Regions from separate parts of the Neptuniibacter sp. QD37_11 genome, predicted to be linked through region 2. Evidence: predicted binding sites of a transcription regulator. Region 2 holds the regulator's gene; the other holds the start of a gene.
The links. Region 2 encodes sigma-54, which starts transcription at its own class of promoters, with help from an activator protein. Its sites were predicted from a motif close to TGGCACNNNNNTTGCTNT; they were not measured.
Positions count from the first base shown of each region.

Region 1 (4,214 bases), 450 kb from region 2:
AAACAGCTCAGATGTGATGAGATCAGTGTCTCCATCAGGATAAATCAACTCTAGATGACTTTTGACCTGAAAACTGAGTTCTTCTTGGGAGTGATTCATTGTAATGCTCCCTTACCTATACATCAGTTCTTTATTGTCGAGTTCTACTGCTTCTACTAGACGATCAAAAACATCAGGCATAGCACTGGCAACGCGGTTCCAGCTCGGAATAAAAGGTGTTTCCATTGGGTTGGAAAGGAATTGTTCGCCAGCAGTCATGATGTTTCGAGCAAACATCTCGACCGCCTCTTCTTCGCTGTGGATATCGAGTTGCAAGCCATTCATGACGGCATCGTTATGGTAGGTTTCGACAAAATCTAATGCGATGCGGAAGTATGTGGCTTTGAGTGATCTAAACGTTTCGGTACTGAAGGTGTGTCCGTGAGTGGCCAATTTTCTAAGCAAGGCTTTGGTTATGTCGATCGACATTTTAGATAAGCCGGCATTCGCATCTTCTAATGATAGGTTTTGGTGTTTATGGTCATAGCGATCAGCGATATCTACTTGGCAAAGCCGGTTGTTCGCATAGTTGCGATGCATCTCTGATAGAACGCCTATTTCCAGTCCCCAGTCACTCGGTATGCGAATATCATTGAGTACATCTCTACGAAAGGAGAACTCACCGGCCAGTGGATAACGAAAGCTATCCATAAACTGTAAATACTCGATTTCTCCAAACACTTTTTTCAAAGCACGGAGCAAAGGTGTTACCAGTAATCGGCAAACCCTACCGTTAATTTTTCCTTCTGCTACTCGAGCGTAAAATCCTTTACAAAATTCATAGTTAAATTGAGGATGGGCAACAGGATAAATCAGTCTAGCGAGTAGTTCTCGGTTGTAAGTGGTGATATCACAATCATGCAGAGCTACTGATTCTGCCCGGCCTGAAGCCAGAATGTAGCCCATGCAGTACCAGACATTTCGTCCCTTACCCGCTTCTTTTGGCGCGAGATCTAATGCTTGGAGTTCCTTGTTCAATGCACGTAAGCGAGGCCCGTCATTCCAGAGAATTCGGTGGTGCTGAGGTAATTTGCCGAAAAACTCTTGAGCAAACCTAAATTGCGACTCGTCTGCGCGATCAAGCCCAATAACAATTTCATTTAGGTACGGGACTTCGCAAATTTCATCGATGATATGGCTAAGGGCAGGGCCTTCCAATTCAGAAAAAAGAGACGGAAGAATCAGTGCTAGAGGGCGTTTTTGACTGAATTGGAGAAGTTCACGTTCTAGATCCACTAAAGGGCGATCGGATAAATTATGTAACGTCGTGATAATGCCATTCTGATAAAAGTCAGCCATAAAAATCACCTCTTAGTATGCATGTCTTGAGTATGAGCGTTAGTGCTTTTAGATCGCAGACGGGTAAAGTATTTGATACCTTCGGCCCAGCCTTCGGGGCCCGTTGCTTGGGTTTGATATTGATTGGGGTTACGAATTTGAGGGCTAGGAGCAACAGGCGAGCGGATAATGATGGCGTTGTCCGCAGCATCTAGCATTGCGACATCATTTTGGCTATCGCCAGCAGCAATGCTGATTAAGTCATCGTTGTTTTGATCTTTTATGTAGTATGCGGATAGCCACTTCAATGCTTGGCCTTTATCGCAATGGCCCGTTACGTTTAAGAAACGCCCGCCTTGCAGAACATTGGCTCCTGACTCTATAAGCATGGCTATAAATGCTTGCTTGCGTTGCTCAGTGCTTTTCCAAATTAGGGGTTCGCTGAACTCGCGTGAGTTTGCTTTTTCAGCATCTGTTGAACTTAAGCCGGTACTGCTTTGAATACCTGAGGGGCCTAACTGGGCGAAGGTAATAAATTCATCGGGAAAGAAGCGTGATAGGTGTTGTAGCAGTGACTGCCATGTTTCTCGGCATTTAGAGAATACGTAGCAATGAAATTCATCCTTTTCATAAGATGAAACAAGATGGTGTTTAGGCGGTTCGGAATGAAAATAGCCCTTCGGCACGTATATAGCGGCTCCATTTTCAACGATAAAAGGGTGTTGGTTATTGAGCTCTTTTCTCAGACTAAGTAACTCCTCATAGGTCTTGCTCGTGGTAGGGATGATTGGGACATGTTGCTTATCCAATTGCTGAAGTGTAGGTATGGCTGGAGCATAGCTATAGCTATGGTGATCCAGAAGGGATCCATCTAAGTCTGTGAATATAAGTAGAGGTTGGTGCATGTTTTACCTTCCTTTACCAAAACGGTGCTGTTCTCTTTGATTTTTAACCAGTTTGCACTCATTTCATGCGATTTTTATCGTGATTTGGCAGCTAATGGTGCATTTGGGGTTTTATAGGGTTAACAGCAGGAAACGTGCCGGAAATAGGTATATAGAGGGTTTTAGATCTTCAGCTGGTAAATAAAAAAGCCGGCAGTGCCGGCTTGTGGAGTTAGGCTAGCAAGTTACCTAACTCGAGGGAGTGAACAGGTCGCAGTAGATGTCCTGCATATTGGCGCCAGCCAAAAATGTTTGTTTACGTAATGTTTTGACGCGATCTTCAGAACCACAGAAATAAGCTCGGTAGCCCTTGGTATTTGGTACCCTGTTTTTGACTACGGCATTGAGATCACCGATCTCGCAACCGTCTGGTTCTGATCTAGTTTCTTCGAGCACAACGGGATAATAAGTGAGGTTATCGTAGTGCTCACTCAACGCTTTTAACTCTTCGACTAGGTATAAGCCTGCGCTATTTTTAGCGCCAGCGAATAAGCTGATTGGGCCGGTATGACCCTGTTGTAAGGCATCTCTGACAATGCCATAAAGAGGAGCTAACCCAGTTCCGGTACCCGCCATAAGGATCGGTTGGTTGAGATCTGTTTTGGTATAAAAGCAGTCGCCAAATGGCCCTTGTAGCTCAATGCTTTCACCCAGTACAAATTCATTGAGTGCCCATTGGCTAAACTGCCCATCTTTAAAAATACGTAGCTGTAGTTCTATATGGTCATCGAGGCTTTTTACGCTGGCGATTGAGTAAGATCGGCTCAATCCATCATGACGAACTAAATTGATATATTGTCCTGCTAAGTAATCGATATCTGCTTTTAGTTTGAGTTGCAGAATGGAGTCCGTTAGTTGTTGCTTACTGATTAAGATCCCTTCGGTTGAGGATGCTTGCGCATTCCGTTGAACGCTCATTGCAGTATTTGGCTGGCAGCGACAAGCCAGAAAGTAGCCCTGTTGCTTTTGAGTCTCTTTAAGACCTTTTTGAGCATCAGCTGGTGGCGTACCTTCTGTTGCTTGGAGCATGCAGCACTGGCAAGCGCCAGCACGACATGAATTGGGAATGTCGTGACCAGCATCCAATAAGGCTTCTAAAAGGTTAGAGCCTTCTTTGACCGTAATATCAGCCTCTTCAAATCTGACGCTTACCATGTTGTGACTCCTTAGCGATTAAGCACATCGTCTTTAACGCTGCCGGCAATACCTGCAATTTCGCCGATATCACTTTCACTCACGCCGAGTTCAGTCAGCGTCGCGGCTAGGTTTTCAACGACCGCATCAAAATGGGTTTCGTTAAGTCCTTTAAGATGTTTGTGACCTTCCCGCATATCTTGCCCGGTGTAGTTATGCGGGCCGCCGAAGACCATAGTTAAGAAGGCTTTTTGCTTGGCTGCTTGGCCATCCATATCTACATCATCGAAGTAGTGGCTGATACGGTCATCAGCAAGCACTTTGCGGTAAAAAATATCGACGGCAGCATCTACCGCTGCTTCGCCACCAATTCGCTCGTATAAACTCATCTCTTTTTCCTCTTGGGCTGCCTCGCCTTCTTTAGGGCGATTAAGAACGTCATCTCTTACACTTTCCGCGATACCTGCAATTTCGCCGATATCTTCACTGCCAACACCCAGTTCAGTTAGGGTCGCGGCTAGGTTTTCAACGACCGCATCAAAGTGGCTATCGTTTAGCCCTTTGAGGTGTTTATGGCCTTCGCGCATATCCATGCCGGTGTAGTTATGGGGGCCACCAAAAACCATGGTTAGAAAGGCTTTTTGTTTTGCGGCTTGACCTTCCATATCAACATCATCGAAGTAGTGGCTGATGCGATCATCTACCAACACTTTGCGATAAAAAATATCCACAGCAGCGTCTACCGCTGTTTCGCCGCCTAGTCGTTCATAAAGAGAGGCTTGGCACTTAGCCCCGCCGAAAATTGATTTCAATTTGCTG
Region 1 is NZ_CP180552.1:3,097,267-3,101,480, reverse strand. It holds gene ACMXYT_RS14525 (sugar phosphorylase) at 1-99, opposite strand, end outside; gene ACMXYT_RS14520 (glycosyl transferase) at 112-1,338, opposite strand; gene ACMXYT_RS14515 (HAD-IIB family hydrolase) at 1,344-2,222, opposite strand; gene ACMXYT_RS14510 (2Fe-2S iron-sulfur cluster-binding protein) at 2,451-3,416, opposite strand; gene ACMXYT_RS14505 (group I truncated hemoglobin) at 3,428-4,214, opposite strand, start outside.
Region 1: a site for sigma-54 is predicted at 2,345-2,362, ahead of ACMXYT_RS14515 (HAD-IIB family hydrolase). Genes of this name have one in related genera too.

Region 2 (4,214 bases):
GAACATTATCCATGCGCTGTGAAAAATGGGAAGCCAGACGTTCGCTTATATACACAGAGCGATGTTGACCTCCAGTGCATCCAATTCCAATTGTTATATAGCTGCGATTGTTTTCGGCAAAGCGGGGCAGCCAGCGAGATAGAAATTCTGTAATGTCGCTGATCATCTCGTTAACTTCAGGAGAATTGTTCAGAAACTCTTCGACTGGTTGCTCTTGTCCCGTAAATCTTCTTAGTTCAGGTATCCAATGGGGATTAGGTAGCGCACGGACGTCGTATACGAAATCGACATCTAGAGGTACCCCATGTTTAAAGCCGAAGGACTCAAATTGAACTGAAAGCGTCTGCTCTTTTCGTTTAGCTACGCGGAGTTTAACTGTATCCCTTAGGTCATAAAGGGAGAGGCGTGTCGTGTCTATCCTGATATCCGCAAGGCTAGCAATGGGTTCAAGTAGCTCTGATTCGGATTGGATCGACTGCTGTAGATTCTTATGTTCATCTGAAAGCGGGTGTTTTCTTCGGGTTGAACTGTATCTTTTTAATAGCGTAGCTTCAGATGAATCGAGAAAAATTACTTCATATTCTGCCCATCGTTCTTGGCGAAGGTTAAGCAAAATTTGAGGGAATTTGGAAAGGTTGCTGAGTAGATTGCGTGCATCAATGCTGACCGCTATGCGATCCGGGTGACTAGGTTCACTACTCATTTGCTGGACTAAATCAGGTAGCAATAATGCTGGGAGGTTGTCTATGCAATAGAAGCCTATATCTTCTAGAGCTTGTAGAGCCGTACTTTTGCCGGAACCGGATCGACCGCTTATCACTACAAGCTTCATTTCACATCCTATGAACTAAGTTGGCAAATTGCCTGATAGAGCGCTTCGTTATCTGCAACACTTCTCAGCTGTTCTCGCACGCTTTCTTGGCTGAATAACTCAGCAATCGCGGCAAGAGTTTGTAAGTGTTCAGATGTAGCATCTTCTGGTACCAAAAGAACAAACAAAAGATCTACCGGTTTGCTATCTATAGCGTCGAAATCAATTGGTTGAGCTAATTTGATTAAGTAGCCTTTGGCATCGCTGCAGTCAGCTAGTCTGCAATGGGGTATAGCTATGCCATCGCCTATGCCAGTACTACCTAATTTCTCGCGGCCGTGTAAGCCGTTGAAGATACAAGATGCTTCTAGGTTAGGGTTTTGCTCTGAAATAATTTCAGATGCTTTTTCCAGAATTCGTTTTTTACTGCTCCCCTCAAGACCACATAGGGTGCTTGAGGGGGTTAATAGTTCATGGACCAGCATAATACGTTGTAGCGGAGGCCTATTTGTGGTTTTTGAGTTTTTCTTTATGTTTTATAACTTGGCGGTCTAGCTTGTCAGTCAGGCCGTCAATTGCAGCATACATATCATCGTGTTCGTGAGTTGCGAACAGTTGGGCGCCGGAGACATGCATCTCTGCATCTGCTTTCTGGCGCTGTTTTTCGATGCTTAGTGTTACTTGAACATTGGTGATGTTATCGAAGTGACGCTCAATTTTCTGCATTTTTTCTAGGACGTAGTTTTGCATTGAATCAGTCAGTTCAACATGATGTCCAGTAATATTAATCTGCATAGGTCTCTCCTACTTGAGTGGAGGCGTTTTGCCGCCGTCCTTATTTATTATCTCTTTATTAAACCAGACGCTTTCTCTCATTAGAAGGTGGAATTCCCATTGCTTCACGATATTTTGCAATGGTGCGCCTAGCAACTTTGAATCCTTGTTCATCGAGGAACTGCGCGATTTTGTTATCGCTCAAAGGTTTAGCTGTGTTCTCTGCTGCAACCATCTTTTTAATTAGGGCGCGGATTGCTGTTGAAGATGCTGCTCCGCCTGTAGCTGTACTGACATGGCTGGAGAAGAAGTATTTCAATTCAAAAATACCGCGTGGTGTGTGCATAAACTTTTGCGTTGTTACACGAGAGATAGTTGATTCATGCATCTCTACTGCTTCAGCAATATCGTGTAATACCATAGGTTTCATGCCTTCTTCGCCATGATCTAGAAAACCAGATTGTCGTTTAACGATCTCATTCGACACTTTTAATAGGGTTTCATTACGGCTTTGTAGGCTTTTAATAAACCAACGTGCTTCTTGAAGATGGTTTTTCAGATAGGTGTTATCCAAACTGTTATCTGCACGCTTTACTAAACCTGCATAACCGGAGTTTATTCTAAGTTTAGGCGAAACTTCTGGATTTAGGTTAACAGTCCAAACACCGCGTTGTTTTGTTACGATGACATCTGGGATGACATATTCTGCAGCGGTCTGGCTTATGCTAGCGCCAGGTTTAGGGTTGAGGCTTTGAATGAGCTGAATAACTTGTTGTAGCTGTGGCTCTTTTAGGCGCGTCTTGCGCATTAATTGACGATAGTCGTGGGTGCCTAGAAGCTTGATGTATTGATTGACCACTTTAATGGCCTCATTACGCCACGGTGTATCAGATGGAAGTTGGCGAAGCTGTATAGCTAAGCATTCACTAAGGTCTCGACAAGCAATACCGGCCGGATCAAATTGTTGAATACGATGCAGTACGGCTTCTATTTCATCAAGTTCAACTTCGTCACTCTCATCGGAATTTTGTTCCAAAAAGTGCTCATGAATCTCTTCAAGAGGAACAGTTAAATAACCATCCGGATTAATGCCATCAATAATGTTGGTCGCAATGAGTCGATCCAGATCGCTCATAGGCGTCAAGTTTAGTTGCCAGTGAAGGTGATCTTGTAAGGTTTCTTCTGCCGTGTCATTTGATTCAAACGAATCAAGATCTTCTTTACTTAACGTTGGTGTGGAAGATTGATAGGTGTCTTCCCAGTTACTGTCAGTAGATAGCTCTTCAGGAATGCTCTCATTCCAATTATCTTCAGCCGCAGGTGTGTCGTCGAAGTCCTGTTCTGCTGAAGTGTTATTCTCTAATTCTTCGGCAGCAGCGCTTTGATGTGTTTCTAGGTTGTTATCCTGTTCATTAGATGGTACATCAGTAGTGTTGTCATCCTCAGATACATCCAGCATAGGATTGCTTTCAAGTGCCTCCTGAATCTCTTGTTGAAGATCCAGTGTAGATAATTGCAGCAGGCGAATCGCTTGCTGCAATTGTGGTGTCATTGTGAGCTGTTGCCCAATTTTTAAATGAAGCGCTTGTTTCATAATACGGCGGCACTAACTCCAGAGGCTACAATCATCTAGTTATTATCTATGGGTTTATAAGGTGAATTGATCACCGAGATACGCATCGCGCACTGCTTCATTATTCATAATGTCATCAGGCTTACCATTGGCAAGTATAGTGCCTTCACTGACAATATAGGCACTTTCGCAGATATCCAGTGTTTCTCTGACATTGTGATCAGTAATCAAAATGCCGATACCTTTGGACTGAAGGTGACGAATCGTTTGTTTGATGTCATTGACTGAAATAGGGTCAACACCAGCAAAAGGTTCATCTAAAAGCACAAATTCAGGTTCGGTTGCTAAGGCTCTGGCAATTTCAACCCTACGTCGTTCACCGCCAGATAGGCTCATGCCAAGGCTATCGCGAATATGAGTGATGTGAAATTCTTCCAGAAGCTCATTCATTTTGGACTTGATAGCTTGTTTATCTAAATCTTTTCGTGTTTCTAGTATCGCGAGCAAGTTGTCTTGTACAGATAGTTTGCGAAAAATTGAGGCTTCTTGAGGCAGGTAACCAATGCCTTCACGAGCACGCCCGTGCATAGGAAGGGCTGTGATATCTTGATCTTTAATTTTAACTTGGCCACGGTCTGCTTGTACAAGACCGACTATCATATAAAAACAGGTGGTTTTGCCTGCACCATTGGGGCCGAGAAGCCCAACAATCTCACCGCTATTAATTTTAAGTGAGACGTCTTTTACTACTTCTCTTCCTTTGTAGCGCTTAGCTAAATTTCGCGCTTCCAATAAGCTCATTACAGCAGGCCTTATTTCTTCTTAGTGGGCTGAATGACCATGTTTACACGGCCTTTTTCTTTAGCGTCTTTTGATGTTGCACCAAAAGCATCCACAATTGATTTGTCTAGGTCATAAACAATTTTATTGCCAGTAAAGGTGTCTTTGCCTTGTACTACTTTGGCACTTTGCGTAATGGTTAATTTCTTTTTGTTAACCATATACACCATGTGTTTACCCCAAGCATCACTGAAGTCACCATTCACTTCTTGTTGT
Region 2 is NZ_CP180552.1:2,649,368-2,653,581, reverse strand. It holds gene rapZ (RNase adapter RapZ) at 1-832, opposite strand, end outside; gene ptsN (PTS IIA-like nitrogen regulatory protein PtsN) at 841-1,299, opposite strand; gene hpf (ribosome hibernation-promoting factor, HPF/YfiA family) at 1,316-1,606, opposite strand; gene ACMXYT_RS12320 (RNA polymerase factor sigma-54) at 1,665-3,179, opposite strand; gene lptB (LPS export ABC transporter ATP-binding protein) at 3,234-3,959, opposite strand; gene lptA (lipopolysaccharide transport periplasmic protein LptA) at 3,971-4,214, opposite strand, start outside.